One region of the Paenibacillus sp. OAE614 genome, then DNA from elsewhere that is predicted to be linked to it. Evidence: a T-box and tRNA genes for the amino acid it is inferred to sense, from the RefSeq annotation. Region 1 holds a T-box; the other holds one or more tRNA genes.
The links. A T-box is a leader RNA that pairs with one kind of tRNA and senses whether it is charged. The one in region 1 lies ahead of pheS (phenylalanine--tRNA ligase subunit alpha), so its partner is inferred to be a tRNA-Phe.
Positions count from the first base shown of each region.

Region 1 (15,740 bases):
CGGAAGAAGGGCGGCTGCGGATCGAAAAAGCGAGCACGGTCACCTTTGTGCTGGCTGCGGCGACCGATTTCGCAGGCTTTGACGTCATGCCGGGCGCATCCGGCATTGATCCGGTACGCTTGTGCCGGGAACATGCCGACGCGGCGGACAGTGATTATCTGCATCTGAAACAGCGGCATTTGGATGATTACCGCGCGCTATTTGGCCGGGTGGACCTGCAGGTGGGGCTGAGCCCACAGCTGCCGCAGGCTGAAGCGGAAATGCCGACGGACGAGCGCCTGCAGCTGTATCGCCAAGGAGGAGTCGATCTGGCCCTCGAAACGCTGCTTTTCCATTATGGACGCTATTTAATGATTGCCGGTTCGCGTCCGGGTACGCAGGCGCTGAACCTGCAGGGCATTTGGAATCCGCACAAGCAGCCGCCTTGGAACAGTAATTATACGACGAACATTAATGCCGAAATGAACTATTGGCCGGCCGAGGTGTGCGGTCTGGGAGAATGTCATGAGCCGCTCTTCGACCTGATCCGGGAACTGAGCGTCACCGGCAGCCGGACCGCGGCGATCCATTACGGTGCAAGAGGATGGACGGCTCATCACAACACCGATTTGTGGCGGATGTCGACGCCTTCGGATGGGCGGGCCATGTGGGCGTTCTGGCCGATGGGCGGCGTGTGGCTGTCCAGACATCTGTGGGAACGGTATTCGTTCCGGCCGGATGCGGCCTACCTGCAGGAGGTGGCTTATCCGCTGATGAAAGGAGCCGCCTTGTTCTGCCTGGACTGGCTTGTCCAGCTTTCAGACGGACGATGGACGACGGGTCTCTCGACTTCACCGGAGAACGTCTTCCTGACCGAATCGGGAGAGCTCTGCAGCACGGCTGCCGGCTCGGCGATGGATATGGCGCTCATTGACGAGCTGTTCGGACACTGCATCAATGCAGCTGAAGTGCTCGGGATTGATGAGGATTTCCGGCAGGAGCTGTCTTCAAAACGGGAGCGGCTGGTACATCCCGGCATGGGGCCGGACGGGCGGATGCGGGAATGGGAGCGCGATTTCGGCGAGAACGAGCCGGGGCATCGCCATGTATCCCATCTGTACGGAGTGTACCCGGGAGACGCCGTAAACGAGAATACGCCGGAGCTGCTGCAAGCCGCCTCCTTGTCGCTGAAGAAGCGAATTGAGGCGGGAAGCGGGCACACGGGCTGGAGTGCGGCCTGGATCTTTAACCTGTACGCTCGGCTTAAGGAGCCGGCGAACGTGTACCGCTCCATCCGGCGGATTCTCAGCGACTCCAGCCTGCCGAACCTGTTCGGCAACCACCCGCCGTTTCAGATTGACGGCAATTTCGGTTATGCGGCCGGCGTTGCGGAAGCGCTGCTGCAAAGCCACCAGGGCGAGATCCGGATGCTGCCGGCTCTGCCGGAAGCCTGGAACGAAGGGGAAGCCAAAGGACTGCGGGCGCGAGGCGGCTTCGTGGTGGACATGAATTGGAGCGCCGGAACGATCAAGGAAGCAGGAATAACCTCCACGCACGGCGGGACCTGCCGGATCGCGGACCATTCCCTGTACCGGGTGCAGGGACCAGATGGGCAGGAGCTACCGGCTGACGGGTTTATTACGGCAGCAGGCGAAACGTACCGAATTACACCACGGGACAAGGAAAAGGTATCGGTGAGTTGAGGCTGAAATGAAAGCCTTAGGAAGCCGAAGGAAGCGGAAGATAACCTAAAAAAACCGTGGGACATCTTCTACGGTACAAGAAGCCGGAGAAGACATTTTATTTGTTACGGGCTAAGTCACGTCACGGGCCAAGGTTACGAGCTATCGGCGATTCAACAAGAGAAAGGAAGTGGGTACGTGATTAACGATAAACTGCCTAAGATTTGGTACGGCGGAGATTATAACCCTGAACAGTGGGGACCGGAAGAATGGAAAGAGGACCAGCGGATGTTCAAGCTGGCCGGGATCGACGTGGCGACGATCAACGTCTTTTCCTGGGCGTTAAACCAGCCTGACGAGGACACTTACGATTTCGGGTGGCTCGACGAAACGATGGACCGTCTGCACAAGGACGGCGTTGGCGTCGTACTGGCGACGAGTACCGGGGCGCATCCGGCCTGGATGGCCAAGCGGCATCCGGATGTGACCCGCGTCGATTTTTACGGACGGAAAAGAAAGTTCGGCGGAAGGCATAACTCCTGCCCGAACAGCCCGACTTACCGCAAATACTCCCGCTTGATGGCGGGCAAGCTCGCCGAGCGCTACAAGGATCATCCGGCGCTGCTGCTTTGGCACGTATCCAATGAATACGGCGGTTTCTGTTACTGCGACAACTGTGCCGCCGAATTCCGCGTCTGGCTGCAAAAGCGTTACGGCACCCTTGATGCCGTCAACGAAGCATGGAATACCCGATTCTGGGGCCACACTTTCTATGACTGGGACGAAATCGTGCTCCCGGACGGGCTGAGCGAAGAGGGGGAAGGCAACGTCAGCGCGTTCCAGGGCATTTCCCTGGATTACCGCCGGTTTATGTCCGATAGTCTGCTGGAATGCTACAACATCGAGGCGGAAGCGATCCGCGAGCATTCGAAGGACGTGCCGATCACGACCAACCTGATGGGGACGTTCCCGCTGCTCAACTACTTCGACTGGGCGAAGCATATGGATATCGTCTCGTGGGATAACTATCCGTCTCTGACGACGCCGGTCAGTGAAACCGCCATGACACATGACTTGATGCGCGGTCTGAAGCACGGGGCGCCGTTCATGCTGATGGAGCAGACGCCGAGCCAGCAGAACTGGCAGGCGTACAACTCGCTCAAGCGTCCCGGCGTGATGCGCCTGTGGAGCTATCAGGCCGTTGCCCGCGGCGCGGATACGGTGATGTTCTTCCAAATGCGGCGCTCCAAGGGCGCCTGCGAGAAGTTCCACGGCGCCGTCATTGAGCATTCCGGTCATGAGAATACGCGGGTATTCCGTGAGGTGGCGCAGCTCGGGGAGGAGCTTGGCCGTCTTGGGGACACGCTGCTGGATGCTGTGACGGAAGCTAAGGTTGGCATCGTGTACGACTGGGAAAACCGGTGGGCGATGGAGCTCTCGAGCGGTCCGACCGTTGAGCTGAATTATGTGCGCGAGGTGCATAAGTTTTACGACGCCCTCTTCAAGCAGGGCATCGAGGCGGACATGATCAGCGCCCAAGCCGACTTCAGCAAGTACGACATCGTGATCGCGCCGGTCATGTATATGGTCAAGCCGGGCTTTGCCGAGAAGTCGGAGGCGTTCACCGCTGCCGGCGGCACGTTTATTACGACGTTCTTCAGCGGCATCGTGAACGAGACCGATCTCGTGACCCTCGGCGGATATCCGGGCGAGCTCCGCAATCTGCTCGGCATCTGGGCGGAGGAAATCGACGCACTGCCGCTCGGACAGTACAATGAAATCGTCATGAAGCAGCCGTACGGCAAGCTTACGGGCAGCTATAAATGCGAGATGCTGTTTGATCTCATCCATGCCGAAGGCGCGGAAGTGCTGGCCGAGTATGGCTCGGACTTCTACAAAGGCATGCCTGCGCTCACGGTGAACCGCTTTGGTGAAGGCAAAGCGTACTATGTGGCGACCAGCGCGGACAGCGACTTCATGGAAGGCTTCCTCGGGACCGTCTGCGCCGAGAAAGGCGTTCAGCCGCTGGTGCCGGAGCTTCCGGCCGGCGTAGAGGTTGCCCGCCGCGTTAAAGATGGACGCTCGTTCCTGTTCGTGCTGAACCATAACGCGGAGAGTGCGACAGTTCGCACGGGGGACGTCAAACGCCGGGACCTTCTCAGCGGCGTAACCGTAGACGGAGCGGCCGAGGTGCCGGGACGCGGCGTCCTGATTCTGGAGGAAGCAGAGTAAAGACAAGGTATCGCGGCTAAAATACGTTTCCATTCCAATACAAGCAGGCTTTGCGGGACATCCCGGCAAAGCCTGCTTTTTTGTAAGGGCAATTTACTGCACCCATTGATTGCGTATGGCCAGCACGACGGCCTGGGTGCGGTCCTCGGCCCCGATTTTTTGCAGGACGCGGTGAACGTGGGTTTTGACCGTGCTTTCGCTGATGTGGAGCTTGGCGGCGATATCCTCGTTTTTGAGGCCGTAGGCCATTTCCTGCAGCACTTCCAGCTCGCGGTCGGTCAGCGGGTCCGGCAGGGACAGCCGCATGTCCTGCCGGTCCTGGAACGATTCCGTCTGGCGCAGCGCCTCCGAAATCATCCGGGCCGCGGCTCCCGTCCGGTATATGGCTTCGCCGCGGCTCGCCGCCCTGATGGAATGGAGCAGCTCCTCCGGCGCCGCATCCTTCAGCAAATAGCCGACGGCTCCGGCCCGAATGCCTTCGTACACGTATTCCTCGAGATCGAAGGTGGTGAGGATGATGACTTTGCACTCCGGCAGCTGCCGCCGGAGCTCCCGTGTCGCCTCGATCCCGTTCATGCCGGGCATCTGCACGTCCATCAGGGCGATATGCGGCCGCGTTCGGACCGCAAGGTTTACGGCTTCGCGGCCGTCGCCGGCCTCCCCGCACCATTCCATGTCCTGCTGCGCCTTAATAATAAACCCGATGCCGTGCCGGATCAGGGGCTGGTCATCCGCGATGATGATGCGGATACGTTCTGGGTCCATATTAGCATTCATTCCCCTCTGTTATTGGGTGTCGCTGCGGAAAACGGCAGGCTTGCGGTAATCTCCAGGCCATGGGGAGCGAGGGAGGTGAACGTCAGGCGTCCGCCGGCTTTTGCACATCGCTCCCGCATGGCGGTCAGTCCGAATCCCGGCTGGATTGGACCTTGCGCCACGCCGTTATCCCGGATAGTCAAGACCAGGCCTTCCTTGTTACCTATAAGCCGGACCTCAGCTTGGGTGGCCTGGGCATGGCGCATCATGTTGGTCAGTGCCTCCTGAAGGATGCGGTAAAGGACGTACAGCTGCTCCGGGGCGATGGTGCCGGGGATATCCATCGTAAAGGCCACCGGAATCCCGCTTCGCTCACTGAAGGTGTCCGCCAGCTTCCTGAGCTCCTTCTGCCCTTCGCCAGGCCGGACAAGCCCCATTTCGTGGACGACCGTTCTGACGTCCTGAAGGCATCCGCGGGCCACATCCGTCACTTGCCTGAGCGTCGAGCGGGCTTCGTCCGGCGCCGCTTCGATCATATACGGCAGCGCCTGCAGCTGCACGATCACGGAGGTCAGGCCGTGACCGATGCTGTCATGGATGTCGGCTGCGATCCGGCTGCGCTCCTCCAGTACCGCATAGCGCAGAGCCTGCTCGGAAGTCTCCTCCAGCTCCTTGTGAGCTTGGCGCAGGCTGCGGTAAGCCGCCTCCAGCTCCTGATGAGCGGACGTCAGCTCCTGCAGATGCGTTTCTTTCATCGTTCGGGTCGTTCTGCGTAGCCTGCCGGCCAAAAATAGAAGATAGACCGCCGCGAGAATCAGGCATTGGGTCATCACTGCTTCCAAAGTCCGATGCTGAGCCAGCAGGATCCACGCTGCGGCAGCTATATTTAGAACGGTATATGAGGCCGAGTACGATGCCGGCAGCCGGTAGCTCACCCATCCCAGCAGAAAAAAAACGATAATATATAAGCTGCCGTCAAGTCCCAGGATGACCCCAATGGAAGAGATACCAAGCAAGGCACACACGGCAAAAGCGGGAGCCGGCCCCCGGCGGGTAAACCACCGGGAACGCCATTGCAGGCACAACGCGGCCAACGTCAACAGCACGCCGGGAACGAACGCGCGGGGCTCACCGTACATACCGTTCTGAATCGCGGAATACACGATCAGCAAACTCAGCAGCGCCCTTCTGGCCGGATTGGATGACAGTATTGTTCGTTCATCGTTGCCTGTTTCCATAGCAGGTCTCCTTTAGCTGGCACATTGACGCCGGTGATTCAGGTCTTTATGCCCGTTGTCCCATCATCGCCTGATATCTCCGGTAAATGACGTACCGGCGTGTGCAAATGGAACCGAGCGGCATGAACATCAGCGCATTGGCGATGTGATAGAAGGCGTGTGACTGCCCCCAGGACTGCGCAAGCACCCGCAAAACCAGCACGGCGAGAAACAGCAGGATACTGGCAATGGAACCCTGCACGGTAACCTGGCCGTCCGTTCCCATGCGCATTTTTTCCATTTTACCCCGGATGATACCTGTTGCCAAACCGGCAGCGGCAAACACGGCGAACAGCACGACTTCAATCGGACCTACCGATGCCCACGGGATGGAGGAAAGGGTCATTCCTCCCCATAACAAGGGAACGATCCAAATGCTGGAAGGGCGGAAGGTTCTTTCCCTTGCGGTAAGCCAAATGACAAGCAGGATGATAATAATATAAGTTGAGTATTGATCCATCGCTAACACCTCATTCATTTTTCGTGATGAGTCCAGCATACCAAGGAGGACCGGCCGCGTAATCGAACCGTGTGGTGATTTTCTTTCGGCCGATGTACATCCGGAGATGTACATGACTGTGGACGAACAGGTTTGGGCTTTTCTTTTTCCGATAAATTTGTTAAAATGGCAGCAAGCATTTCATCCTGAAGAAAACGAGGTAACCACACAGCCGATGGATAAACATGACTGATCTCTCTAATCTGCAAACCAACTTAATGTTGAAACCATGCAGTTTCTGCGCCTGCCGCAGGGAAGAGAATCGTTATGTCTATTTTCAGAGACTGGATACCTCGCCGATGGATACGGATAATGCTTTTTTGTGCATTTTTGACGTGTTCATGGGGTAATATCGTGCCCGGATCATCATGTTCGGGGCGGTATTTCGAACGGGTAAACCCTTTTTTGACATAGACAATGATAACGAATTTCCTGCCGTAGGCGATGCTGCCTGCGGCTTTTTTGATTCGTGAAATGGATCAGAGGCCGGGGCTGGACTGAAACGGCTGGTTTGTCTGAAACGACGGAAATTCAAATTTATGTTTTAAAGGGTGATGCTTAATGTTGAATATCGTAAAAACGAAACATATAGCCAAAGAATTTAAAGGGAAGACCGTTTTTGAAAATATTGACCTGGAAATCTATGAAGGCGAGAGGCTGGCGCTGTTCGGCGTCAACGGCGCGGGGAAGACGACGCTGCTGCAGATTTTGACCGGGCAGCTGGAGCCGGACCGCGGCACCGTGGAGCGTGGAGTCCCGTTGGAGCAGTGGGGATATATGACGCAGACGTCGGAAGAGTTAATGCATCTAACCGCACTGGATGCGGCGGGGCGCGAAAGCGGCGAGCTGTGGCAGATCAAGCGTCGGCTGAAGGAGCTGGAGCAGGCGATGGCGACGGGCGAAGTCGGTTCCAATCTCTTGGAGGAATACGGACAGTGGCTTGAGCAGTATGAGCTCAGCGGCGGTTTTGACTGGGAGACCGGGCTGGAGAAGCATTTGACCATGCTCCACATTGGTCAAGAGCTGTGGCAGGTCCCTTTTGCCGATCTGAGCGGCGGCCAGAAAACCAGGGTCAGGCTGGCGGCTCTGCTGGTCAAAAGGCCGGAGGTGCTGCTCCTTGACGAACCGACCAACCATCTGGACGAGGAGAGTATGAACTGGCTGGAGGATTGGCTTCGTCACTACGAAGGCACCGTCATTGTCGTTTCCCATGACCGGACCTTTTTGGACCGGGTAGTGACAGGAGTCTGCGAATTGACCGAGAGCGGGCTGAAAAAATATAAGGGCGGCTACTCCGATTACCGGCGGGAAAAGGACCGCGAACTTCGGGAGCAGGAGGCGCTCTATAAGAAGCAGAAGCAGGCCCGGGAAGCGTTGGAGGAATCGATCCGCAAATACCAGGAATGGTTCCACCAGGCCGAGAAATCGGCGGATAAAAATACGGAAACGAAGGCGGCGCTGCCTTACTACAAAGCGAAAGCCAAGAAAAACATCTCCAGGTATCACGCCAAGCAAAAAGAGCTGGAGCGGCTCGAGAGCGAAAGCGTGGAGAAGCCGAAAAGCGGACCGAAGGTCAACCTGCAGCTGGGCGAGGGCGGGTTCTCCGCACGTGTGCTGGTGCGGCTAGAGCAGCTGTCCTTCGGCTACGGGACGAAGAAGCTGTTCGACAAGTTCAGCCTGATCCTCTCCCGCGGCGACCGGCTGGCCGTGCGGGGGCCGAACGGAGCGGGCAAGTCAACCCTGCTCAAGCTGATTATGGGCGAGCTTGTGCCAAGCGAAGGAACGGTATGGCAGCATCCGGCCCTGAAGATCGGTTACTTCTCGCAGGAGCTGGAGGTGCTGAATGAAGAGGAGACGCTGCTGGACAGCCTGCTCCGCCTGCCTTCGATGACCGAGACGCATGCGCGGACGCTTCTGGGCTGCTTCTTGTTCAAGCGGGAGGACGTGTTCAAGCGAATCGGGGATTTGAGCATGGGGGAAAAATGCCGTGCGGCTTTCGTTCAGCTGTATTTCTCCGGGGCCAATCTGCTCGTGCTGGATGAGCCGACGAACTATTTGGACATCTCGACGCGGGAAGTGATCGAGGAGGCGTTATCCGCATATCCGGGTGCTCTGGTCGTCGTGTCCCACGACCGGATGCTGATACGCAAGCTCGCGGACCGGCTGCTGACCGTCTCTCATACGGAAGAACCGCATCTGTTTGAGGGCACGGTTCAAGAAGAGGAAGAGCAGCTGGCCAGACATAACGGAGCGCTGAAGGAGGATACCGACCGGGAAAACGCCCGGCTGGCGCTGGAATGGGAGCTGACCCGGCTGCTGAACGAAGACGGCGGGAGCGACGAGGAGGCTGCCGCACGGATTACGAATATCCGCAGGCTCCGGAGCGAGCTGGAACAGCTCTAATTTGAGGAATGAAGTCTGGTTCCGCAAAAAATGGGCATGCTGAGAAAGGGAACGCCTATTGATTTAGGCGATTCGGACTTGTCAATACAGCTTTTTTTGCCTATAATTATTGACTATAGTCAACGGACTGATCCCGGTGAATGAATGACCCGTATGGATCAGCCATTGCAATCCAATTTATGTGTCAAGATAAATGCGTTGATGGAGATAAGTAAGCAGTGCCTCTTTACAGGGAGGGGACGCCGGAGATTGAGAGCGTCTCTACAGAAACAGGCTGCTGAAATTCCCTCCGGAGCAGTTCCCTGAATGAATCCACGCGCCAGCATGTTTGCTGACAGGATTCCGCGTAGGGGATAACGGTTTTCGATCCGTTACATCGAGTGAGAGTGAGATCAAGCTGGCCAGAGGTGCGCGTGTGCGTATCAAACGGCTTTTCGCTTGTCTAACAAGGGTGGTACCACGGTCTTTTCGTCCCTTTTCGGGAGAAAAGGCCTTTTTGTATTTCTTGGGAATTTTTTCTGAGGATCCCCGCCAAGTACCTGAGCAGTCACCCGGGGCAAAAGCCCTGCTTTGCGGGGCGTTGTTGGTCAAAAATGTATTGGCGATTTCAAGAAGGAGGCAGGAAGTTCATGAAAGAAAAGCTGGAAGCATTGCGGCAGGAAGCGATCGCGCAGCTGAATGACGTCGCTGACGTACAGACGCTGAACGATTTGCGCGTGAAGTATCTGGGGAAAAAGGGGGCGCTGACCGAGATTTTGCGGGGCATGGGCGCGCTTAGCGCGGAGGAACGTCCGCTGATCGGCCAGGTGGCCAATGATGTGCGCGGAGCGATCGAAGGACTGATCGAGTCCAAGCAGCAGGCTTTCCAAAAGGCCGAAACCGAGCAGCGCCTGCAGGCGGAGAAGGTGGACGTTACGCTTCCCGGCCGCAAAATGACCCAAGGCGGCACCCATCCGCTCAACAAAGTCATCCAGGAAATCGAGGAGATTTTCATCGGCATGGGCTACCACATTGCGGAAGGACCGGAAGTGGAGACTGACTATTATAACTTTGAAGCGCTGAACCTGCCGAAGAACCACCCGGCCCGTGACATGCAGGATACGTTCTACATTACCGAGGAGCTCTTGATGAGAACGCAGACGTCGCCGGTGCAGATCCGGACGATGGAGAGCATGCAGGGCAAGGTGCCGGTGAAGATCATCTGCCCGGGCAAAGTATACCGCAGAGACGACGACGATGCGACGCACTCGTTCCAGTTCTACCAAATTGAAGGCCTGGTGATCGGTGAAAACATCCGCATGAGCGATTTGAAAGGCACGCTGCTGCAATTCGTCCGGGAAATGTTCGGACCGAACACGCAGATCCGCCTTCGTCCAAGCTTCTTCCCGTTCACAGAGCCGAGCGCGGAGGTCGACGTAACCTGTGCCAGATGCGGCGGCAGCGGATGCCGGGTGTGCAAGCATACGGGATGGCTGGAAATTCTGGGCTGCGGCATGGTGCATCCGGAAGTGCTGCGCAAGGGCGGCTACGATCCGGAAGTGCACAGCGGCTTCGCGTTCGGCATGGGGCCGGACCGGATTGCGATGCTGAAGTACGGAATCGACGATATCCGTCATTTTTATGGCGGCGATGTGGCATTCTTGAAGCAGTTTGCCCGCATGTAAGCGTAAGGTTAGCGAATACGGGAAGAAGGAAGGGAACGTAAGTGAAAGTATCGACAGAATGGTTATCCGATTATGTATCACTGGAAAATGTAACGGCCGAAGAGCTGGCCGAGCAGATTACGCGTGCGGGCATCGAGATCGACGAGGTTGAGCACCGCAATCACGGCATTTCGAAAGTCGTCGTGGGTTATGTAAAAAGCAAGGAGAAGCATCCCGATGCGGATAAGCTGAACGTCTGCGTCGTTGACGCGGGACAGGGCGAAGACCTGCAGATCGTCTGTGGCGCGAAAAACGTGGATGCCGGACAAAAGGTACCCGTTGCCCTGGTTGGCGCTCTGCTGCCCGGCGGGCTGGAGATCAAAAAAGCCAAGCTGCGCGGCGTCGCTTCTCAAGGCATGATCTGCTCCGCCAAAGAGCTGGGCATGAACGACAAGCTGCTGCCGAAGGAGCAGCAGGAAGGCATACTCGTCCTGGAGGAGAACGCGGAGATCGGAACGCCGATCACCTCCGTGCTCGGCCTGGACGACAAGGTACTCGATTTTGACCTGACGCCGAACCGTTCCGACTGCCTCAGTATGCGCGGAGCGGCTTACGAAGTGGCGGCCATTCTGGGCCGCGACGTCAAACTGCCTGATCCCGAAAGGGAACTGGTTGAGGTAGCTGACGCGGCAAGCAGCCATATCTCGGTCAAAATCAGCTCGCCTGAGCACTGCAGCCATTACACCGCGCGTTATATTACGGGCGTAAAGATCGCTCCGTCGCCGCAGTGGATGCAGAACCGCCTCATGGCTGCAGGCGTCCGTCCGATCAACAACATCGTGGACATCACCAACTATGTCATGCTTGAATACGGCCAGCCGCTGCATGCATTCGATGCGGACCGCTTGACAGGCGGGGCCGTAGATGTTCGCCTAGCTCGTGAAGGCGAGACGCTCGTGACGCTGGACGGCCAGGAACGCAAGCTGGAGCCTCACATGCTGCTCATTACCGACGGCGTGAAGCCGGTTGGATTAGCTGGCGTCATGGGCGGATTGGATTCCGAGGTTACGGACAGCACCGTGAACATTTTGCTCGAATCCGCCAAGTTCGACGGAGGTACCATCCGCAAGACGTCCCGCCAGCTCGGACTGCGCTCCGAAGCGAGCCAGCGCTTCGAGAAGGAAGTCGATCCGGGTGCGGTCATTCCGGCGCTGAACCGGGCTGCATCGCTGATCGCCCGTTATTGCGCAGGAACGGTTCATAAGGGCATCGTCGAAGCCGGTGCCTCGCGGGCGGAAGAAAAGGTGATTGTTCTGTCCTTCGACAAGCTGAACCGGTTCCTTGGAACGGAGCTGTCGATGCTGGAAGTGAAGACGATTTTTGGCCGTCTGCATTTCCACGCTGCGGATACCGCCCAGGGCATTCTTGAAGTGCAGGTGCCGACGCGCCGCGGAGACATTACGAAAGACGTCGACCTGATTGAAGAAATCGCCCGCTTGTACGGATACGACAATATCCCGACGACGGCGATCGAAGGGCCTACAACGCCGGGGGGCTATACGAAGCCTCAGGCGATCCGCCGCGAAATCCGCAGACTGTTCACCCATGGCGGATGGCAGGAAGTGATCAGCTACTCCTTCACCCATCCGGAGCTGGCCGCGCTGTTCCCGGCCTTGACGGAAGGAAGCGTGCCGGTGAAGCTGTCGATGCCGATGAGCGAGGAGCGCAGCGTGCTGCGTACGAGCATTCTGCCGCAGCTGCTCGATATCGCGGTTCACAACGCGAACCGGAAGCAGTACGATCTGGCGCTGTTCGAAGTGGGCAACGTGTTCTTCTCACAGGAGGAGACGCTGACGGTTCAGCCAAAAGAGCTGAACGTGCTGTCCTTGCTGCTGTGCGGCAGCCGCGGGCAGAAGCAGTGGAACCATGCGCCGGAGAAAGTCGATTTCTTCGACCTGAAGGGTGCCCTGGAGACGCTGTTCGGAGATTTGGGTCTGGAGGGAGCGATCCGGTACGTGGCGAACCAGCCGGCCGGATATCATCCCGGACGTTCAGCTTCCGTCTACCTGATCAATGGCGGCGGAGAGCAGGTGCTGATCGGAACGCTCGGTCAGGTGCATCCCGAATTGCAGCAGGAGCGCGGGCTCGGCGATGTGTACGTTGCCGAAATTCTGCTGCAGCCGCTGTACGATCACGCCGATTTCGATATCCGATATCAGGAGCTTCCGCGCTTCCCGGCTTCGGAGCGGGATATTGCAGTCGTGGTGGACAGCGCTGTGGAAGCGGGCTCCCTGCTTGAGACGATCCGCGAAGCCGCGGGTGAGCTCCTGCAGAACGTACAGGTATTCGATGTGTTTACCGGAAGCAAGCTCGGCGAAGGCAAGAAGAGCGTCGCGATTTCGCTCGTCTACCGCCACAATGAGCGCACGCTGACGGATGAGGAAGTCACCGCGGCGCATGCCGGGGTCGTCAGCGCCCTTGAGCAAAAGTTTCAAGCGGAATTAAGAAAATAGCAGGAATTGAATCCAATCACATCGAATCCTTAGACACAGAGATTCGATGTGATTTTTTTTATTGGAGAGAACAAGACATCTTAGAGTCAACACACATATGAAGGAGGGCACAACTGTGACTACACCTGATCGTACACGCGTCTCCGTGGAGATCTACGGGACTTCTTATAAACTGGTCGGCAGCAGTGCCGATTACATGCGAAAGATTGCCAGTTATGTCGATGAACGGATGAATGCTATTTCCAAAAGCAATTCCCGGCTGGACACCCCTAGGATTGCCGTTCTGGCCGCGGTACATATGGCGGAGGAAGCCGTGCAGATGCAGGATCTCCGCAACGAAGTGAAGATGCTGACCGGCGAGCGCAGCGAACTGCGCTCGGAGCTCACCAGGCTGCAGTCCGAGCGGGACGAGCAGCTGGCGGAAGTCAACAAGCAGAAGGAAGAAGCGCAGCAGATCAAGAAGGAGAAGGAAGAGCTGCAAAAGCGGCTGGAGCAGGAGAAGGCTGCGCTTGCGAAAGAGCTGGAGCAGTCCAAGTCCGAGCTTACGGCGCGGCTCGAGCAGACCCGGAATTCTTTGACGAAGGAGCTGGATCAGCTCCGCGCTTCGCTGAAGCGGGAGACGGAACAGAAGGAATCTTTGCTCCGCAAGGAGAAACAGGCCGCAGAGCAAATGCAGAAGGACAAGCAGTCTGTGGAGGAACGGCATAAAGCTGCCGTGTTGGAGCTGGAACGGAAGCATGCGGCAGCGCTGCAATCCGCCGAACAGAAGCGGGTCGGAGCGTTGAAAGAGGCGGAGGAGAACAACCGCGCGAAGATCACCGAGCTGGAGCAGAAGCATCAGGGAGCCGTCAAGGAGCTCGAAGAGAAGCATGCAGCCTCTATTCAGGAGCTGCAGGAGCAGCTGACCGAGCTTCGCGGCAGCAGCGGCGAGCTTCAGGAGAAGCTGCAGAACATGGAGCAGGAGCTGAAGAACGCCAAGGAGGCCTATTCCAGACTGCGGCAGCAGCATCAAGTCGTGCTGGTGCGCGAGGAGGAGGCCAAGGCGCAAGTGCAGGCTTTGACCGAGCAGGAGGAAGCGCTGAACGGACAGATCAGCAAGCTGAAGGACGAGGCGGCAGCTTCGGAAGAGGAACACCGCCGCATGCAGAAGCTGCTTGAGGATTACAGCGAGGCTTCCAAGAAAATGACCGGCGAAATCGCCCAACTGACGGCCGAAGCCGAAACCCTTCAAGGCACGATCGAGAAGCAGAAGGAAGAGATCGGCGAATTGGAGCTGCAGGTGCTGGAAGCCGGCGAGCAGAACGAGACGCTGGAGTCGGGCATGGCTTCGCTGCATGACGAGCTGAGCGTGCTGAAAGAGCAGGCGGACGGCGAGAGTAATCTCCGCCAGGAAGCTGAGCAGCAGCGGGAAGCGCTCCGGCAGGAGCTGGCCGCGAAAGAGGAGCGGCTGCAGCAGCTTGCGCAGGAGCTGGCAGATAAGCAGCAGCAGCTCGTAGCCCAGGTGCAGAAGCTGCAGGCGCAAGAGCGTTCTTCCTCGGAACAGGGAGAGGAACTTCAGCGTTTGGAGAAGCAGCTGGAAGCCCAGCAGGAGGTGCTGGCCGCGAAAGAGCAAGAGCTGGAATCGCTGAAGCAGGCGCTGCAAGGGCGGGAGCAGGATCTGCAGGATTACGGCCGGCAGATCGAGGCCAAAGAGGAGCAGATTGCAGGCCTGGAGCGGCAGTCGAGCCAATATGCGCAGCAGCTCAAGGACCTTCGGCTTCAATTGGAGGAACAGCAGGAATTGTATCTCGAGCTCGAAATCCAATCGGAGGAGCAGCATGAGAACGTACAAAACCTGCAGCAGGAGCTGGAGAGAAGACGGGAAGTACACGCGGAGCTGGAGCTTCAGGCGGAAGAGGAACGGAAACGTTATGCCGGCCTAAAGGAGCAGTGGGAAGTGCAGCAGGCAAGGTATACCGAGCTGCAGAGCCGTTCAGGCGAATACGAGCAGCAGTGCGGCGAGCTGCGGAAGCAGGTAGCTGAGCATGAGGAGCAGTACGAACTCGCCCAGCTTCTGCTCGAAGAGCAGCAGGAGCAGTATGCGGCGCTGCAGCAGGAGCTGGAAGAGCAGCGGAAGCAGCAGCAGACGGCCGCCCAGGCACTGAAGGAACGCGAAGAGGAGTACGCATTGCTGCAGCAGGAGCTGAAAGAGCAGCGTGAGCAGCAGCAAACGGCCGCCCAGGCACTGAAGGAACGCGAAGAGGAGTACGCATTGCTGCAGCAGGAGCTGGAAGAGCAGCGAAATCAGCAACAGACGGCCGCCCAGGCACTGAAGGAACGCGAAGAGGAGTACGCATTGCTGCAGCAGGAGCTGGAAGAGCAGCGTGAGCAGCAGCAGACGGCCGCTCGGGCGCTGAAGGAGCGCGAAGAGCAGAATGCAGCGCTGCAGCAGAAGCTGGAAGAGCAGCGTGAGCAGCAGCAGACGGCCGCCCAGGCGCTGAAGGAACGCGAAGAGCAGTATCGAGCGGTACAGCGGCAGCTGGAGGAGCAGCGGCAGGAGCACCAAACGACCCGCCAGGCGCTGGAAGACCTCGAGAATCAGTACCTGGAGGTTCAGGAGCAGCTCGAGGAACAGCAGGCGGAGCATCGGACGGCCCGCCGGGCGCTTGAAGATCTCGAAGAGCAATATTTAACCTTACAGCAGCAGAGCGAAGGTCATCAAGAGCAGTATCGTGCGCTGCAGCTCCGGCTGGAAGAACGGCAGGAGCAGTATCACG
Region 1 covers NZ_JBEPOD010000001.1:598,906-614,645, forward strand. The annotation lists gene ABIE48_RS03240 (glycoside hydrolase family 95 protein) at 1-1,682, shown strand, start outside; gene ABIE48_RS03245 (beta-galactosidase) at 1,860-3,893, shown strand; gene ABIE48_RS03250 (response regulator) at 3,987-4,658, opposite strand; gene ABIE48_RS03255 (sensor histidine kinase) at 4,667-5,887, opposite strand; gene ABIE48_RS03260 (CcdC protein domain-containing protein) at 5,934-6,386, opposite strand; gene abc-f (ribosomal protection-like ABC-F family protein) at 6,987-8,828, shown strand; T-box leader at 9,018-9,307, shown strand; gene pheS (phenylalanine--tRNA ligase subunit alpha) at 9,458-10,492, shown strand; gene pheT (phenylalanine--tRNA ligase subunit beta) at 10,534-12,984, shown strand; gene ABIE48_RS03280 (cell division protein ZapA) at 13,100-15,740, shown strand, end outside.

Region 2 (15,740 bases), 460 kb from region 1:
TGGGGGCTGTGGGACGCCTACCAGAAGCTTCAACCTACCGCAGAAAAGAGGGATACGCATGAAAGCATTGCCTAACCACCCTGCCCTGCATGGAAAAACAGCCGTTGTTACCGGCGGGTCCGGGGTTCTCTGCAGCGCGATGGCGCTGGAGCTGGGACGCCAAGGGGTAAAGGTTGCGATTTTGAACCGGACTGCGGAAAAAGGCGAAGCCGTTGCCCGTCAAATCCGCGAGGCGGGCGGTCAGGCGCTTGCCGTGGCCTGCGACGTGATGGAGCCCGGCAGCGTGCAGGCGGCGGAGCGCCAGGTCCGCGAGGCCTTCGGCCCGTGCGACATCCTGATTAACGGAGCGGGCGGAAATCATCCCAGTGCTAACACGACGGAAGAGATCTATAAGCCGGAGCACCTTGGACAGCCAGGGATCACGACGTTTTTTGATCTCAGCATCCAGGGATTCCAGAACGTGCTCGGCCTCAATATGATCGGCACCCTCATTCCGACCCAGGTCTTTGCCGGGCAGATGATTGGCCGTCCCGGCGCGGTTGTGCTGAACATATCCTCCATGAGCGCACCGAGTCCTATGACCAAGGTGCCCGCGTACAGCGCAGCCAAAGCCGCGATTAACAACTTTACTCAGTGGCTGGCGGTTCACCTTGCCGAATCGGGCATCCGGGTCAACGCCATTGCCCCCGGCTTTTTCCTGACGGAACAGAACCGGAAACTGCTGACGAACGAGGACGGGTCCCTGACCGAACGTTCCCATAAAATCATCAGCCACACGCCGATGCGCCGGTTCGGCGTTCCGGAAGATCTGCTGGGTACCCTGCTCTGGCTGGTGGACGACACCACCTCGGGCTTTGTCACCGGCACGGTGGTGCCCGTTGACGGCGGATTTATGGCCTATTCGGGCGTGTAACGAAACGCAAAAAAGGCAGCTCCGCATCGCACACCGATCGGAATTGCCTTTTATTTTTATATTCACAAACAGGCAGGTTCAAGCAAAATGCCGCTGCCGCATCGCCTCGAATAGCATCAGCGTCGAAGCCATCGCCACGTTGAGCGACTCGGCCTCCCCCCGCATCGGAATGATGAGCGCGTCATCCACCAGCTGCTGCGCCTGCTCCGACACCCCTTTGGCTTCGTTGCCGACGAGCAGCCAGCAGGAGCCCTGCCGGAAATCGTAGCTGTAGCACGTGTCCTGCGCCTGCAGGCTGGTGCTGATCACCCGCGCGCCGCTCCGCTTCGCCTCCGGCAGGATCTCCATCAAATCACCCTCCACCACGGGTAAATGGAACAGCGACCCCATGGTCGAGCGGATCGTCTTCGGATTGTACAGGTCAGCCGACCCGCGCCCCAGAATGACCCCGTCCGCTCCAGCCGCATCGGCACTGCGGATGATTGTCCCGACATTGCCGGGGTCCTGCACGCCGTCCAGGACGATGACCAGGCTGCCCTCCCGGCTCATCAGGGCGTCAAGCCCTGCCGCGGACTTGGGCTTCCGGGCAACGGCAAAGACCGGCTGCGGCGTTTTGGTATCCGTACACTTCGCGATTACCGCAGGCGATACGCCGATCCACTCCGCAGATTCCCCGCCGGCCAGGTGGGCAAGCTCGGACGGAATCCCCTGCTCCAGGTCAAACGCGACGCATTCCAGGTCTGCCCCGGCCGTCAGCGCCTCCTGCACGAGATGAATGCCCTCGATGATATATTTATGCTGCTTGTCCCGGTGCTTCTTCTCGAGCAGCTGCGCCCATTCCTTGACCCGGGGATTTTGCGGTGAAATGATGTCCATCCTTAACCGTCCTTCTCATGATTCATCTGTCAAACTGCTCCTCTGCCCCAGCATGAGGTTCTCCCGCGCTGAGGATCGGATCACTTCGGATAAGCCAGCTCCAGCTTGGTCAAATCGCTTTTCTCGCCGACGATAACGAGTACGTCGTCTTCGCTCAGCGGGGCATCGGCATACGGCGAAATATCCATCTTTGTACCGTGCTTGATCGCCATGACGTTGCAGCCGAAGCGGGCGCGAATGTCGAGCTCCCTCAAGTTTTTGCCGACCATGTCCTGCGAAGCCTTTAATTCCAAAATGCTGTAGTCTTCGGAAATCTCGATGTAATCCAAAATATTCGGCGAAGTGAGATGGTGGGCGACGCGCATGCCCATATCCCGCTCCGGAAAAATCACTTTATCGGCGCCGATCTTTTGCAAAACCTTGCCGTGCAGTTCATTTTGCGCCTTGACGATAATCGTTCCGACCCCAAGATCCTTCAGGATGAGCGTCGTCAAAATACTGGATTGGATGTCTTCGCCGATGGCGACAACCACCACGTCAAAATTGCGGATGCCCAGGGCACGAAGCGCCTCTTCATCCGTTGAATCCGCTGATACGGCATGCGTTACGATATTGGATACCGCCTGGGTGCGCTGTTCATCCGAATCGATGGCAAGCACGTCAAACCCCATCTCGCTCAGTGTGTTTGCAACACTGGAGCCAAAGCGCCCCATACCGATGACGGCGTACTGCTTTTTCGCCATATGTTAACCTCCACGACTATAAGAAGTCTATCCTGATTATTATATCACAGCAGGCGAAAAACTTGAATTTTGCCACCCGCCTCGGGGCACATTACTAAAGAATATCATTACAATTCAGACTGAGCCCTGGGAAGCAGAACTGCGTCCGCACGTTATATGGAAGCAGGCAGCTCTGATGTGAAGGGTTCAAACTTTTTAGCCTGGAGGGAAAACGATCATGTCAATTCTTCTCGACCTTCGCCAAGCTATTGTCCATAAGGTCCATGATTCCAATGAAGCCGAGCTTCGTGAAATGATTGAAGGATCCGTCGACGGTCCGGAGCAGGCGCTCCCCGGCTTGGGAGCGATCTTTGAGATGATGTGGAAAAATATCGACACGAAGCAGCAGAACGAGCTCGTCCATGTAGCTCATGAGCACCTCAAGACGATTAAGCCCGGTCCATTGACTTAACAAAGACGCCGGTGCTTTTACCGCAATGACAAATACCCCTCCGCTAGGAAACAGCTGAGGGGTATTTCCTATATTACAAAAAGCTTCAGCAGACTTAAGGAGCCGTCTCCAAAAACTTCGCGGTCGGATTTTTTTCCATCGCGGTCCGCATCGCATATTCATTTTCGAACAGCACGACATAGTTGCCCTTCTTATCCTTCACCAGCGTCGAGTTGATACGGAATTTGCTCGGATCGATCTGGTCGTCCACGATCCAGCGGGCGAACTGGTACGGCATCCGCTGCAGCTGCACATCCACGCCGTACTCGCCTTTCATCCGGTATTCGAATACTTCGAACTGCAGCTGGCCGACAACGCCGAGAATCGTATCGTCGAAGCTGACCGTATGGAACACCTGAATGGTCCCTTCCTCCGTCAGCTGGTCGATGCCCTTCTGGTACTGCTTGTGCTTCAGGGCGTTCTTGACCGTTACCTTGGAGAAAATCTCCGGCGAGAACGTCGGCAGCTCGTCAAAGACGATTTCGCTGCCTTGGCTCAGCGAGTCGCCGATCCGGAAAATGCCCGGGTCAAACAGCCCGATGATATCGCCAGGATACGCCTCATCAACGATGTCGCGGTCCTGTGCCAGGAACTGCTGCGGCTGCGACAGCTTGATGTCCTTGCCGACCCGCACATGCTTGACGGTCATGCCGCGCTGGAACTTGCCGGACACGATCCGCATGAAGGCGATGCGGTCCCGGTGCGCCGGGTTCATGTTCGCCTGGATTTTGAAAATGTATCCCGAGAACTTCTCGTTCGTCGGCTCGATCAACCCAGCCGTGCTGCGGCGCGGCTCCGGCGGCGGGGCCAGCTGCAGGAAGTTCTCCAGGAACGTCTGCACCCCGAAGTTGTTGATCGCACTGCCGAAGAACAGCGGCGTCAGTTCACCCTTTTGTACCTTTTCCAGGTCAAATTGGTCCCCCGCTACGTCCAGCAGCTCCAGGTCCTGGCACAGCTGATCGTGCAGGTAATCCCCCGCCATCTCACGGATAACCGGGTCGTTATAGTCCTCCACCTTCTGTACCTGAATGGTCGAGTGGTCGTTCCCCTGGAACAGCTCGACCTGATTCTTCATGCGGTCGTAGACACCGCACAGCTCGCGTCCGGTCCCGATCGGCCAGTTCATCGGCACAGAGCGGATGCCCAGCACCTGCTCCAGCTCCTCCATCAGGTCGAACGGACTCCGGCCTTCCCGGTCGAGCTTGTTAATAAACGTAAAAATCGGAATGCCCCGCTTCGCGCAAACCTGGAACAGCTTGATCGTCTGGGCCTCGACCCCTTTGGCCACGTCGATCAGCATGACGGCGCTGTCGGCAGCGGTCAGCGTACGGTACGTATCTTCACTGAAGTCCTGGTGACCCGGGGTGTCCAGAATGTTGACCCGGTGTCCGTTATAGTCGAACTGCATCACCGACGAAGTAACCGAGATCCCCCGCTGCTTCTCGATTTCCATCCAGTCACTGGTCGCGTGCTTGCTCGCTTTGCGCGCTTTGACCGTACCAGCCAGCCGGATCGCGCCGCCGAACAGGAGCAGCTTTTCCGTTAATGTCGTTTTACCTGCGTCCGGGTGGGAGATAATCGCGAACGTCCGGCGCTTCTCCACTTCCTGCTGCAGCGTATCATCTATCGCTTTGCTCATTTCACTATTCCCTTCATCACTAAAGTCATGTCTATTATTGTATCACATTCTCTACGCAAATCACCCCCATGCAGAGGCTGCATGAGGATGATTTCATTTCAGGCTATGTCTTTAGTGAAACATAAGGCAAGCACCGGCACAACGGTTTTATTTGCCAATCTGCCACACGACGTTGTCCTCTTCCTGGCCGTTCACCGGCCACCAGTGGAAGCCGTCCGCTTTCAGCAGTTCGTCCGTCTCCTTCGGTCCCCAGGACCCGGCAGGATAATAAGAGATATCGCCCTGATTTTGCGCCCAGGCTTCGGCGATTTTATCGACGAAGGACCAGGCCGACGCCACTTCATCCCAGCGGGTGAAATACGTCGATTCGCCGCGGGCTGCATCATGCAGCAGGCGCTCATACGCTTCAGGCGAGTTGATGCCGACCATGCAGCTTTGGCAGAAGTCCATCGCGAGCGGCTCGATTTCATTTTCGGAGCCCGGCTTCTTCGCGTTGATCTTTACATAGATGCCTTCCATCGGGTTCACACGGATGACCAGCAGGTTCGGTTCGAGCTTGTATTTTTTACCCAAATACACGTTGTTCGGCATGCTCTTGAATTCCACGACGATCTCCGTCGTTTTGACCGGGAGGCGTTTGCCTGTCCGGATATAGAACGGTACGCCCGCCCAGCGGAAATTATCCACGAACAGCCGTGCCGCAAAATACGTTTCCGTATTGGAATTCGGGTCGACCTTGTCCTCCTCACGATAGGCTGGCAGGTCCTTACCACGGGCAGAGCCCTTGATGTATTGGCCGCGAATGACGTTCTTCTTCACTTCTTCCGCTGTCTCGTAAGGCCGGAGCGAACGGAGCACCTTCACCTTCTCGTCGCGGATGTCCTCCGGCAGGAGGCGGCTTGGCGGCTCCATCGCGATCATCGTCAGCATCTGCAGCATATGGTTTTGTCCCATATCGCGGAGTGCGCCGGCATGGTCGTAGTACCCTCCGCGCTCTTCAACGCCGACGGTTTCGCTCAGCGTAATCTGCACGTTGGCAATATGCTTGTTGTTCCACAGCGGCTCGAAGAACGCGTTGGCGAACCGGATGACTTCGATATTCTGCACCATTTCCTTGCCCAGGTAGTGGTCGATCCGGTAAATCTCTTCTTCTTTAAAAACCTGGCGAATCTGTTCGTTCAGCTCTTCAGCCGATTTCAGATCGTAGCCGAACGGCTTCTCGATAACGAGGCGGTTCCAGCCTTCGGCATCCAGCATGCCGCCCTTTTGCAGGTTAAACGATACGCTGCCGAACAGCTCCGGCGCCAGGGCCAGGTAGAACAGGCGGTTGCCCGGAATGCCGAACTGCTTCTCCAGCTTCACCGTCTGTTCGTTTAGTTCACGGAATCCGTCGACGTTGTTGATATCGAGGGACTTATATTCAAAATGCTGCGCAAACGTCTTCCAATTGTCGTTGTCCTCTGCCTTGTAACGGCAAAATTCCTGAATCGACTGGAAGATGTCCTCACGGAACTCCTCCTGGGTACGCGGACGCCGCGCGACGCCGATGACCGCAAAATCCTCGGCTAATTTACCTTCACGGTACAAACTATAAATGGCAGGAAACAGTTTGCGTTTGGCCAAATCCCCGGTTGCCCCGAAAATAAAAAATACAGCACCAGGTGTTTTGAGTGCTTCAAGATTTTGATTTTCAGTCATGGCTCCTCATTCTTTCTATGTCGTATTTTGGTCTCTTCAAAATCCCGATTTTACACCATAATTTGGTGGCATAAAATGATTGATGTCATTTTAGCACATTCATCAGCATGATGCTATCCGTTTAACTTGGTGGTAAATCAAAAATTTCTTTCTGCGTGCCAGGCAGGTCTAATACTCAATCGTAATGACCGGAAGCCCGATCGTCACCCGGCTGCTGCCGGTCGATTGATCCTCATGAACCGCCACCTGCATGTTCAGAACCTTCCCTCCGCTTTGGATGCCGGACCGCAATGAAGGCACCTGGTAAGCGTTGCTGACCGTAGTCGCATCCTCGTAGGATTCCGCTTTTGTCGCAGCCATATTTCTGAAAATGCCATCTTCTACCGCTTTCATGGTCGACCCGGCAGGATGCTCCCCTTTAACCGTTCCCTGCAAAGAAGCATTCCATTCAGCATCGATGCCGTTTTCGCGCAAAGCCTGTCCGTATTCCGACTGGAGTTCGGTCAAGGCGCTCAGCTGCTCATCACCAGCCGCCTCCAGTTGAATAATAATATAACTGCGATCCTCTGAAATCTCCTGCCAGTTAAACCGCACGTTAACGCCATTTTTCGTATCCACGACCCGGTACGTCAAGTGACCGCCTTCCGTCAATTGCTGTACTCCCGGCAGATTCAGCGATTGGGACAGCCCCTCGGCCGCCTCGTACGCATCCTGATTACCGCTCGCTTCCCAGTCTCCCTGCCACTTCACAACCAGACGCTGCGGCACGTCTACCACTTCATTTCCCAGCTTCAAGAGGGTGCGCAATTCTTCCGGATCCTGATGGGACGGCGCCGACGTCTGATTCGCGCTGTACCACAAATATCCCATCCATACCAAAGCCGCTATGCATACCGCCAAACCTAAACCTGCCCATCTCCGGACTGCCATCATCCCTCATACATCCCTTCACCAGGAAATCTATCAATCTACTAAAAGGATGTCCGTTTCCAGGGCGATTATACCTAAAACCGTACGATAGGCGAAATTGGGTGTATGACCATAGCCGCGTCCATAGGCGGTGAATACACTGGTTAATAAAAATGATAAGGGAGGTTCGCACACTTCCATGATCCCTATTTACCCATTAACAGAGGAAAATATTCGGCGGCACTGCGGCAAAATGGTCGCCGCCTGTATGTATGACGGCAGAGTATATACCGGAAAGCTGACCGAGTGCAAAGACGGCCATATTATTCTGAACGGGCCGGAAGGCACCCAGCTGCACGGCGCCAAAGTAAAGGGCGGCCATAAAAAACGCGCAAAGGGGCCTGTAGCCAAAGCTCCGGAAAAAGCCACCGTCCGCGCCTTCTATCCTTATTATCCGTATGGCTATGGGTTTGGATATGGGGCTGGCCTGGCGCTAAGTCTGGCTACCCTCGGGCTGCTGTTTTTGATTTAGCGGTCTTCAAAACTTGCACATCATTATCTAAAAAAGCCCCTGGAAGCAATCCGCTCCTCGGGGCTTTTCATCTGCTATGGATTAATTTGTTTTGGATTCAACCCAACTATTCCGCCAGGCCGTTCTTATAAGCATAGATCGCGGCCTGCGTGCGGTCGTCTACGCCCAGTTTCGCCAGGATGTTCGTCACATGGAACTTGACCGTTTTGATTCCAATGATGAGGTCATCGGCGATTTCCTGGTTGGACTTGCCCTGCGCCAATAGGCGGAGCACATCCATTTCGCGGTCGGTCAACTCCTTGTGCGCTGGGGCCTCCACCTCCGGATGGCGGAACCGGTTCATCATCTTGGAGGCGACCTGCGATTCCAAGACCGATTGGCCGCGCGCCGCGGCGCGGATGGCATCGGCGATTTCGCTTGCGCGCGACGTCTTCAGCAGGTAGCTGAATGCGCCGGCCTCGATAACCGGGTACATTTTCTCGTCGTCCAAATAGCTTGTCAGCACGATTACCTTGCAGTCCGGGTACAGCTTCAGCAGCTGCCGCGTCGCCTCAATCCCGTCCATGCCCTCCATCACCAGGTCCATCAGGACGACGTCGGGTTTGTATTCCCGGGCAAGGCGGATGCCTTCCTCCCCGCTGCCTGCCTCGCCGACGACTTCGATGCCGTCCTCAGTCCCCAGCACGGCTGCCAGACCGATCCGCACCATCTCGTGGTCATCGACGAGCAGCACTTTAATCATGGGTGTTTCCATTTCCAAGATCCTCACTCCCTGCTTTATCTTCAGATACAATCGGTACGGTAATTTCGATTCGCGTACCCTTGCCGGGCGCCGTAATGATCTGGATCGATCCGCCGATTTCGTTGACGCGTTCCTGCATATTGGAAAGGCCGTAAGAGGCCTGTTTTGTCTCGTTTAGTTCAAAGCCCTGGCCGTCGTCACGCAGCATGACCCAGACCATGTCTTTCTTTTGGTGAATCCGGATTTCCATCTTATCCGCTTTGGCATGCCGGAGCGTGTTAGACATCGCCTCCTGGATGATGCGGAACAGATGGTTTTCGATTCCTTTTACCAGGTGGATGCCTTGGTCCATTTCAAACACGATTTCCATTGGGACCTTCACTTTGAGCTCTTTGATCAGCTCACCGAGGCCTTGCTCCAGCGGCTTGCCTTCCAGATAGACCGGCCGGAGATGCAGCAGCAGTGCTCTCATTTCCGATTGGGCCACGGCGGCCATTTCTTCGATGAGCGCCACCTGGCGCTGGGCCTTGTCAAAATCCTTCTCAAGCGTCCTCCCCACGGCCGTCGCCGTCATCGATATCGCAAACAGCTGCTGGGATACCGCATCATGCAGCTCCCGCGCCAGACGCTGGCGCTCCTCTACGATTGCCGATATCCGCGCCTGCTCGGCCAGCTGGGCATTGTTCGTGGACAAGCGCTGAAGGGAGTTGACCTGCTCCTCCCACTTTTTGCTGATGCGCCCAAGCTGCTCGCCAAGGCGCCCGACCTCGTCGCTGCCAAGCTCCGGCACGGAGCGGGCGACGTTCCCTTTTTCCCAGGAGAGCAGCGTTTCCCGCAGCCGTTCCAGCTTCATTTTTACCCGGTAGCTCTGATAGAACCCGAAGATAGCTCCCAGACCGATCGGAACCAGGATCAGCGTAGCACCGGCCTGCAGCGTTTTTTGCCAAGAATCAAACGGGGCCAAATAACCATATGTATAAAGTACGTAAAAAATGATCAGGAGCATAACAAAAGAAAGAAGGGCCCCCTCGCCCATGCTCCGGGAGACCATATTAGCCGGTTTTCTGGTTTTCATCAGGGAACCCTCCTTCTATGACAGATCAATATCAACATCTCCTACCAGGTAGGAAATATGGAATTTAACTTTATATTCGCTGGTCTCATAATTGGGTGACTTCCAGTTCAAACGGTTCATCAAACCGTTATCCCGGTGCCCTCTGAAATCGATCGCGCCAAACAGGACGAACACTTCAAGCTCCACCCCGTAATACTCCGGAATTTTGATGTCCGTATCCCCCATGATGCCTTGAAACATCATAACCGTACGGTGTTCCTCGGGGATCGCAAGCGACAAATCCAGATCGGCTTCGTTGATGACATGCCAGACGCTCTGGCTTCTCATAGCCCAAGGGACCTGGTCCCAATTGTAATGCCCCGAAAAGCCCTGCTTCTGCAGATACCCGTCCCGGTTTTGTACCTTCCTTGCCTTTACAAAAAACCATCCCAGGGAGATCAGCGCAATCCCCAGCACGATCAGCAAATGATCAATCAGCAGCAGGATGGCTCCGACCGCCACAAGACGGTAGCCTCTCTTCACTTTTCCGCCGCGAATCGTATAAATTCCCATAAGAATGAATAAGAGGGCGACGATGGTAAAAAAGCCGACCCACCTGCCGAAGAGCATGAGGAGGCCGATCCCGATGAGAATCAGCGCAATGAAGCGATTTCTTTTTTCCATGCCGCACCTCCTTATGATGTCTTGGTATATCGGAAAAGTAAGACCGGAAAAGCCATAGGGTTGTGACGGGCACACTCCTTATGGCTTCACCGGGATCCAGGAAGATGTGAATGAAGGTCTCGCGCCCTTATTCCATTCTTCCTAGCATATCATATTGTCCGCAGAATTGAATACTTATTCTTTATTCGATTTGGAAGGAGCGGCAGCCGGCGGGTTCAGCTTGCTTTTCAGCGCGCTGAGCTGTTCTTCCACCTTCAGCTGCTTCTCCGCATCGACCGGGCTGGTGAAAGCGGATGTTTCCGGACGGTAAGGGGCACGCATCACATCGGCTTCAGCTTCCAATTGCATGATCTTTTCTTCCATGCGGTGGAATCCGAGGGACGCGCTGCCGCTTTCGATCGTATGCAGGCTGCTGATTTGAGACATTTGCTTTTTGGCTTTCGCCATTTGCGCACGGGCTACGAGCTCATTGCGCTTGTTGCGCATTTTGTAGAACTCGTCTTTCATGTCATGGAGCTGCTGTACCAGTTCTTTAGCTTGCGCCTCGGATTGAGCATGCAGTTCTTGGTACTCGGACAGTTTTTGGTCAAAATAAATCTTTTCCTCGAGCAGCTTGCGCGCTACTTCTTCCTGGCCGTTACGCAGTGCCAGTTCAGCTTGAGCCTCACGTTGGCCGGCCATCTTCACGGCTTCTTCCACGCGCTGCTTCATGCGGCGTTCATTGGCCATTTGCTTCGCTACTGTAACTTCCGCGTCATGGATTTCTGCCTCCATATCGCGCAGATACTGGTTCAGCATAATTACCGGGTCTTCAACTTTATCCAATACCTCGTTCACCGATGCTTTCGTCATATCCTTAATTCTTTTAAATACTCCCATGTTTTACACTTCTCCCTTCTCGTACTTAGATAATTTTTTTTTCAATTCCTCAAGCTCTTTCTTCATGGCTTTCTTCTCGATATCTTCCATCATGGCGTCCAGGTCGGATGCGGACGAGCTGTATCCGCCCGGTCTGCCTCCGCCGTAAGGCGAACCGTTGTATTTGGCTCTAGGGTCAAAAGATTGGGCACCATAAGCGCCGTTGCCTTGCTGACCGTTGCCGTAGTAGCTGCCGGAGCCCATACTATTGCCGTAGTATCCGCCCCCAGCTGCCCCCGGCCCCGGTCCATATGGATTAAAAGGTGTCGTTGGTTCTTTTGGGATGACCAAAGCCGCGATAAAGTAGATGAACAGCGTGGTCCCGCCGGTAAATGGGATACTGATCAAGAACAGGATCCGTAGCAGCGTAGAATCGATGCCAAAGGTATCGGACAGACCGCCGCATAAACCGGTGACCATTTTATCGCGGGTTGATCGGTATAGCTTGCTCATGACGTTACTCCTTTCCGCTGTTGTTCAGCTTTTCCTTCAGACGGGCCAGCTCCCTTTCCAACACGCTGGATACCGTTCCGCTGGCTTGCTCGAAAAGTTCCTGACCGCCGCGGCGCAGGTCGCGCAGACTACGTGCTTCAAACTCCCAATCGGAAATGCGGTCTTCCAGACGGTTGAACATCTTGGGAACATCCTGTCCGCCAAAACCTTCCATACGCTGATTCATCCGCTGCTGAAGTCTGAGGGTTTCCATCCGTGCCGCGTAGTATTGACGTTTGCTATACACGGTTTGGTACTCCAATTTCAGGTCGTTCAGCTGATTTTCCAGCTCGGTGAGCGACTGGCGGGTTGTATCCAGCAGTCCTCCGTATTGCTCGAGCTTTTCTTCATAGATGATTTTTTCCTGCAGCGCGAGCTTGGCTAAATGATCCTCGCCGGCCTTGAGAGCCAGCAGCGCCTGCTCCTCACGCTTTTCCTTCATATTGGATGCCTGATCCACTTGCTGCTTCAGCTGTCTTACATGAGCTGAGTACTGCTGAACGAGCTTCTCGGCTTCCATAATATCGTCACGCGTTGATGCCAAAAACTGATCGATCAACCGTACCGGGTCCTGACTTTGTTCCAAACGTTCATTTAATGTCGCTACGGTGATATCCCGTACCCTGCGAAATACGCTCATCTGTTTTTGCTCCCTCCTTATAAGCTGTGATCGCCTATTCGTTTGATTGTATTTATTGAAGGTAATTCTTTGTTACCGTTACATCCACTTCGACGACTTCTTACCTTTCAGCAGCATAATCCCGAACACTACCAGGGCAATTCCCAGCAGCGGTCCGATGATCCAGGACAGCTTCGCCAGAAGTCCCATGACACCGAATGCGAGGATAATCGTACCGATGACCACCTTACCTCTGCGAATTCCATAATAGCCGAGCACGATCATCAGGATCGGGAAGATCAATCCGATCAGCCTGCCGAATAATGGAGCGAATACTCCCAGGAGCATCAGTGCTCCGATTGCGATCAATACGATCGCCCAACCAGAAGTTTTATTTGTTCTCATGCATTGTCACCGCCTTTCGTTTGTATCAACCTTATGACTCTATTTTAGGTTCAATCCGGGTTTTCCAAAACGGACCCCAGACGGTTTTTAATCCTAGACCTAAGTCGGGGGAAGGCTCGGACCTTAGACGAAGCAAGCTTTTTTTGCATGTAATTCGGCAGCCACATCCTCCACTGACAGCTCCATTAGCCCGTTTATAGGGCATGATCGACACGCTATGGGAACTTCAATGAGCAGTTTACTTATACAATGCTTAGATAGGGAATCGTTGGAGGCTTTGAGCAAGGGATTTAGCACTTAGCTAAAGAAACATAGAGCCTGTTTAACCCGGGTAAAGCAAGCTGGAATGGTTTATCAACTTTAAACAAGGATGGGGAAAACGTTCAAAGGGAGTAATGGTAGAACGAACGGATTGATCAGAGGATCTTTTTCAAGCCTGTTGTACACCCTGTTACTCCCATCTTACGAGGACACGTCATATAAAGAGAACTTCGATGCGGATAGGACCTACATAAAACAACATGATACGAATTAAATGCCATACAGTCATACAAATAAACGCAATATGAATTAAAATGGCTGCCTTTCTGCGGGATATCATCAGGTGGCTGATTGGAAGGAGAAGTGCAATATAGCGGGATGAGAGATTAACGAACGACAAACGATGGCTCGGTGTACAATGTTAGTCTATACAAGAAAAAGCCTTGGAAAGATATCCAAGACTTTTTCTCTATGATGCCGGTGAAGGGACTCGAACCCCCACGGTTTCCCTCACGATTTTGAGTCGCGCGCGTCTGCCAATTCCGCCACACCGGCATATTCAGTTAAAAAAAATGGCGCGCCCTAAGAGATTCGAACTCCTGACCTTTTGATTCGTAGTCAAACGCTCTATCCAGCTGAGCTAAGGGCGCATATGAAGTTAATGGAGGCGCCACCCAGATTCGAACTGGGGATAAAGCTTTTGCAGAGCTGTGCCTTACCACTTGGCTATGGCGCCGAAATCAAATGGAGCGGACGACGGGAATCGAACCCGCGACCCTCGCCTTGGCAAGGCGATGCTCTACCGCTGAGCCACGTCCGCTTAAACTGGCTGGGGATATAGGATTCGAACCTATGCATGACGGAGTCAAAGTCCGTTGCCTTACCGCTTGGCTAATCCCCAACAAGATTGTCATTATAAGTTATGGGGCGATCGATGGGACTTGAACCCACGAATGCCGGAGCCACAATCCGGTGCGTTAACCCCTTCGCCACGACCGCCATAATAAAAGATATGAAGCTGTATTTCGAATGGCAGGGGCAGCAGGAATTGAACCCACACTAACGGTTTTGGAGACCGCTGTTCTACCTTTAAACTATGCCCCTATAATAAAACTGGTGGAGGCTGATGGATTCGAACCACCGAACTCGTACGAGAACAGATTTACAGTCTGCTGCGTTTGGCCACTTCGCTAAGCCTCCATATGGTGCCGGCGAGAGGACTTGAACCCCCAACCTACTGATTACAAGTCAGTTGCTCTACCAATTGAGCTACACCGGCTTTTATGCTTGTTATTAAATTCATGGTGGCTCGGGACGGAATCGAACCGCCGACACGAGGATTTTCAGTCCTCTGCTCTACCGACTGAGCTACCGAGCCTAATTTTGTTTCTATTAAGAGCATTATTGCAACAAACTAAACTCTCAAGAAAATAAATGGCGGAACCGACGGGATTCGAACCCGCGATCTCCTGCGTGACAGGCAGGCATGTTAGGCCTCTACACCACGGTTCCACGGCCAATTATGTATCTCCATATGTAAGGAGATAAATTGCGGGGGCAGGATTTGAACCTGCGACCTTCGGGTTATGAGCCCGACGAGCTACCGGACTGCTCCACCCCGCGTCATTAAAAAATATTTATTTTCTTTAAAGTATACATGGTGGAGGCTGAGGGGATCGAACCCCCGACCCTCTGCTTGTAAGGCAGATGCTCTCCCAGCTGAGCTAAGCCTCCATAAGAAACACTTTTAATATCTTAGCAGATAAACCACTAAAAAGGCAAGTATTTTTTCTTTGGGATTCTCATCCCTGATGCTATTAAAGAAAGTGACCCGTATGGGATACTCTCACTTCGTTCGAGACTGCGATGCAGATGCTAACGAAGTAATGCTCCGACGAACCCTTTTTTGGATTCTCATCCCTGATGCTATTAAAGAAAGTGACCCGTATGGGATTCGAACCCATGTTACCTCCGTGAAAGGGAGGTGTCTTAACCCCTTGACCAACGGGCCAAACTATAATGGCGGAGAGAGAGGGATTCGAACCCTCGAGACGCTTTTGGCGCCTACACGATTTCCAATCGTGCTCCTTCGGCCAACTCGGACACCTCTCCATAATGGCTCCCCGAACAGGACTCGAACCTGTGACAACTCGATTAACAGTCGAGTGCTCTACCAACTGAGCTATCAGGGAACAATATTTAATTCAAGTGTTTGATCACCTGAAAACTAGATACGAAACGAATCTGCGAATTAATATTTTGGATAAGCCCTCGACCGATTAGTATTGGTCAGCTCCATGCATTGCTGCACTTCCACCTCCAACCTATCTACCTCGTCGTCTACAAGGGGTCTTACGAATTGGGAAATCTCATCTTGAGGGGGGCTTCACGCTTAGATGCTTTCAGCGCTTATCCCGTCCGTACGTAGCTACCCAGCCATGCTCCTGGCGGAACAACTGGTGCACCAGCGGTACGTCCATCCCGGTCCTCTCGTACTAAGGACAGCTCCTCTCAAATTTCCTACGCCCACGACAGATAGGGACCGAACTGTCTCACGACGTTCTGAACCCAGCTCGCGTACCGCTTTAATGGGCGAACAGCCCAACCCTTGGGACCTACTTCAGCCCCAGGATGCGATGAGCCGACATCGAGGTGCCAAACCTCCCCGTCGATGTGGACTCTTGGGGGAGATAAGCCTGTTATCCCCAGGGTAGCTTTTATCCGTTGAGCGATGGCCCTTCCATGCGGTACCACCGGATCACTAA
Region 2 covers NZ_JBEPOD010000001.1:135,131-150,870, reverse strand. The annotation lists gene uxuA (mannonate dehydratase) at 1-75, shown strand, start outside; gene ABIE48_RS00805 (SDR family oxidoreductase) at 59-913, shown strand; gene ABIE48_RS00800 (TrmH family RNA methyltransferase) at 992-1,789, opposite strand; gene ABIE48_RS00795 (potassium channel family protein) at 1,870-2,532, opposite strand; gene ABIE48_RS00790 (small acid-soluble spore protein SspI) at 2,750-2,983, shown strand; gene ABIE48_RS00785 (peptide chain release factor 3) at 3,078-4,661, opposite strand; gene zwf (glucose-6-phosphate dehydrogenase) at 4,809-6,359, opposite strand; gene ABIE48_RS00775 (YwmB family TATA-box binding protein) at 6,528-7,292, opposite strand; gene ABIE48_RS00770 (hypothetical protein) at 7,468-7,800, shown strand; gene ABIE48_RS00765 (response regulator transcription factor) at 7,907-8,554, opposite strand; gene ABIE48_RS00760 (sensor histidine kinase) at 8,535-9,617, opposite strand; gene liaF (cell wall-active antibiotics response protein LiaF) at 9,633-10,280, opposite strand; gene ABIE48_RS00750 (PspA/IM30 family protein) at 10,455-11,159, opposite strand; gene ABIE48_RS00745 (PspC domain-containing protein) at 11,163-11,651, opposite strand; gene ABIE48_RS00740 (PspA/IM30 family protein) at 11,656-12,330, opposite strand; gene ABIE48_RS00735 (LiaF transmembrane domain-containing protein) at 12,409-12,714, opposite strand; tRNA gene ABIE48_RS00730 (tRNA-Leu) at 13,451-13,530, opposite strand; tRNA gene ABIE48_RS00725 (tRNA-Arg) at 13,549-13,625, opposite strand; tRNA gene ABIE48_RS00720 (tRNA-Cys) at 13,638-13,711, opposite strand; tRNA gene ABIE48_RS00715 (tRNA-Gly) at 13,721-13,795, opposite strand; tRNA gene ABIE48_RS00710 (tRNA-Gln) at 13,802-13,876, opposite strand; tRNA gene ABIE48_RS00705 (tRNA-His) at 13,899-13,974, opposite strand; tRNA gene ABIE48_RS00700 (tRNA-Trp) at 14,006-14,079, opposite strand; tRNA gene ABIE48_RS00695 (tRNA-Tyr) at 14,090-14,175, opposite strand; tRNA gene ABIE48_RS00690 (tRNA-Thr) at 14,179-14,254, opposite strand; tRNA gene ABIE48_RS00685 (tRNA-Phe) at 14,278-14,353, opposite strand; tRNA gene ABIE48_RS00680 (tRNA-Asp) at 14,411-14,487, opposite strand; tRNA gene ABIE48_RS00675 (tRNA-Met) at 14,525-14,598, opposite strand; tRNA gene ABIE48_RS00670 (tRNA-Val) at 14,634-14,709, opposite strand; tRNA gene ABIE48_RS00665 (tRNA-Glu) at 14,915-14,986, opposite strand; tRNA gene ABIE48_RS00660 (tRNA-Ser) at 14,996-15,087, opposite strand; tRNA gene ABIE48_RS00655 (tRNA-Asn) at 15,092-15,167, opposite strand; rRNA gene ABIE48_RS00650 (23S ribosomal RNA) at 15,235-15,740, opposite strand, start outside.
Region 2: it encodes a tRNA-Phe, which carries the amino acid that the T-box ahead of pheS (phenylalanine--tRNA ligase subunit alpha) is inferred to sense. The anticodon was not compared.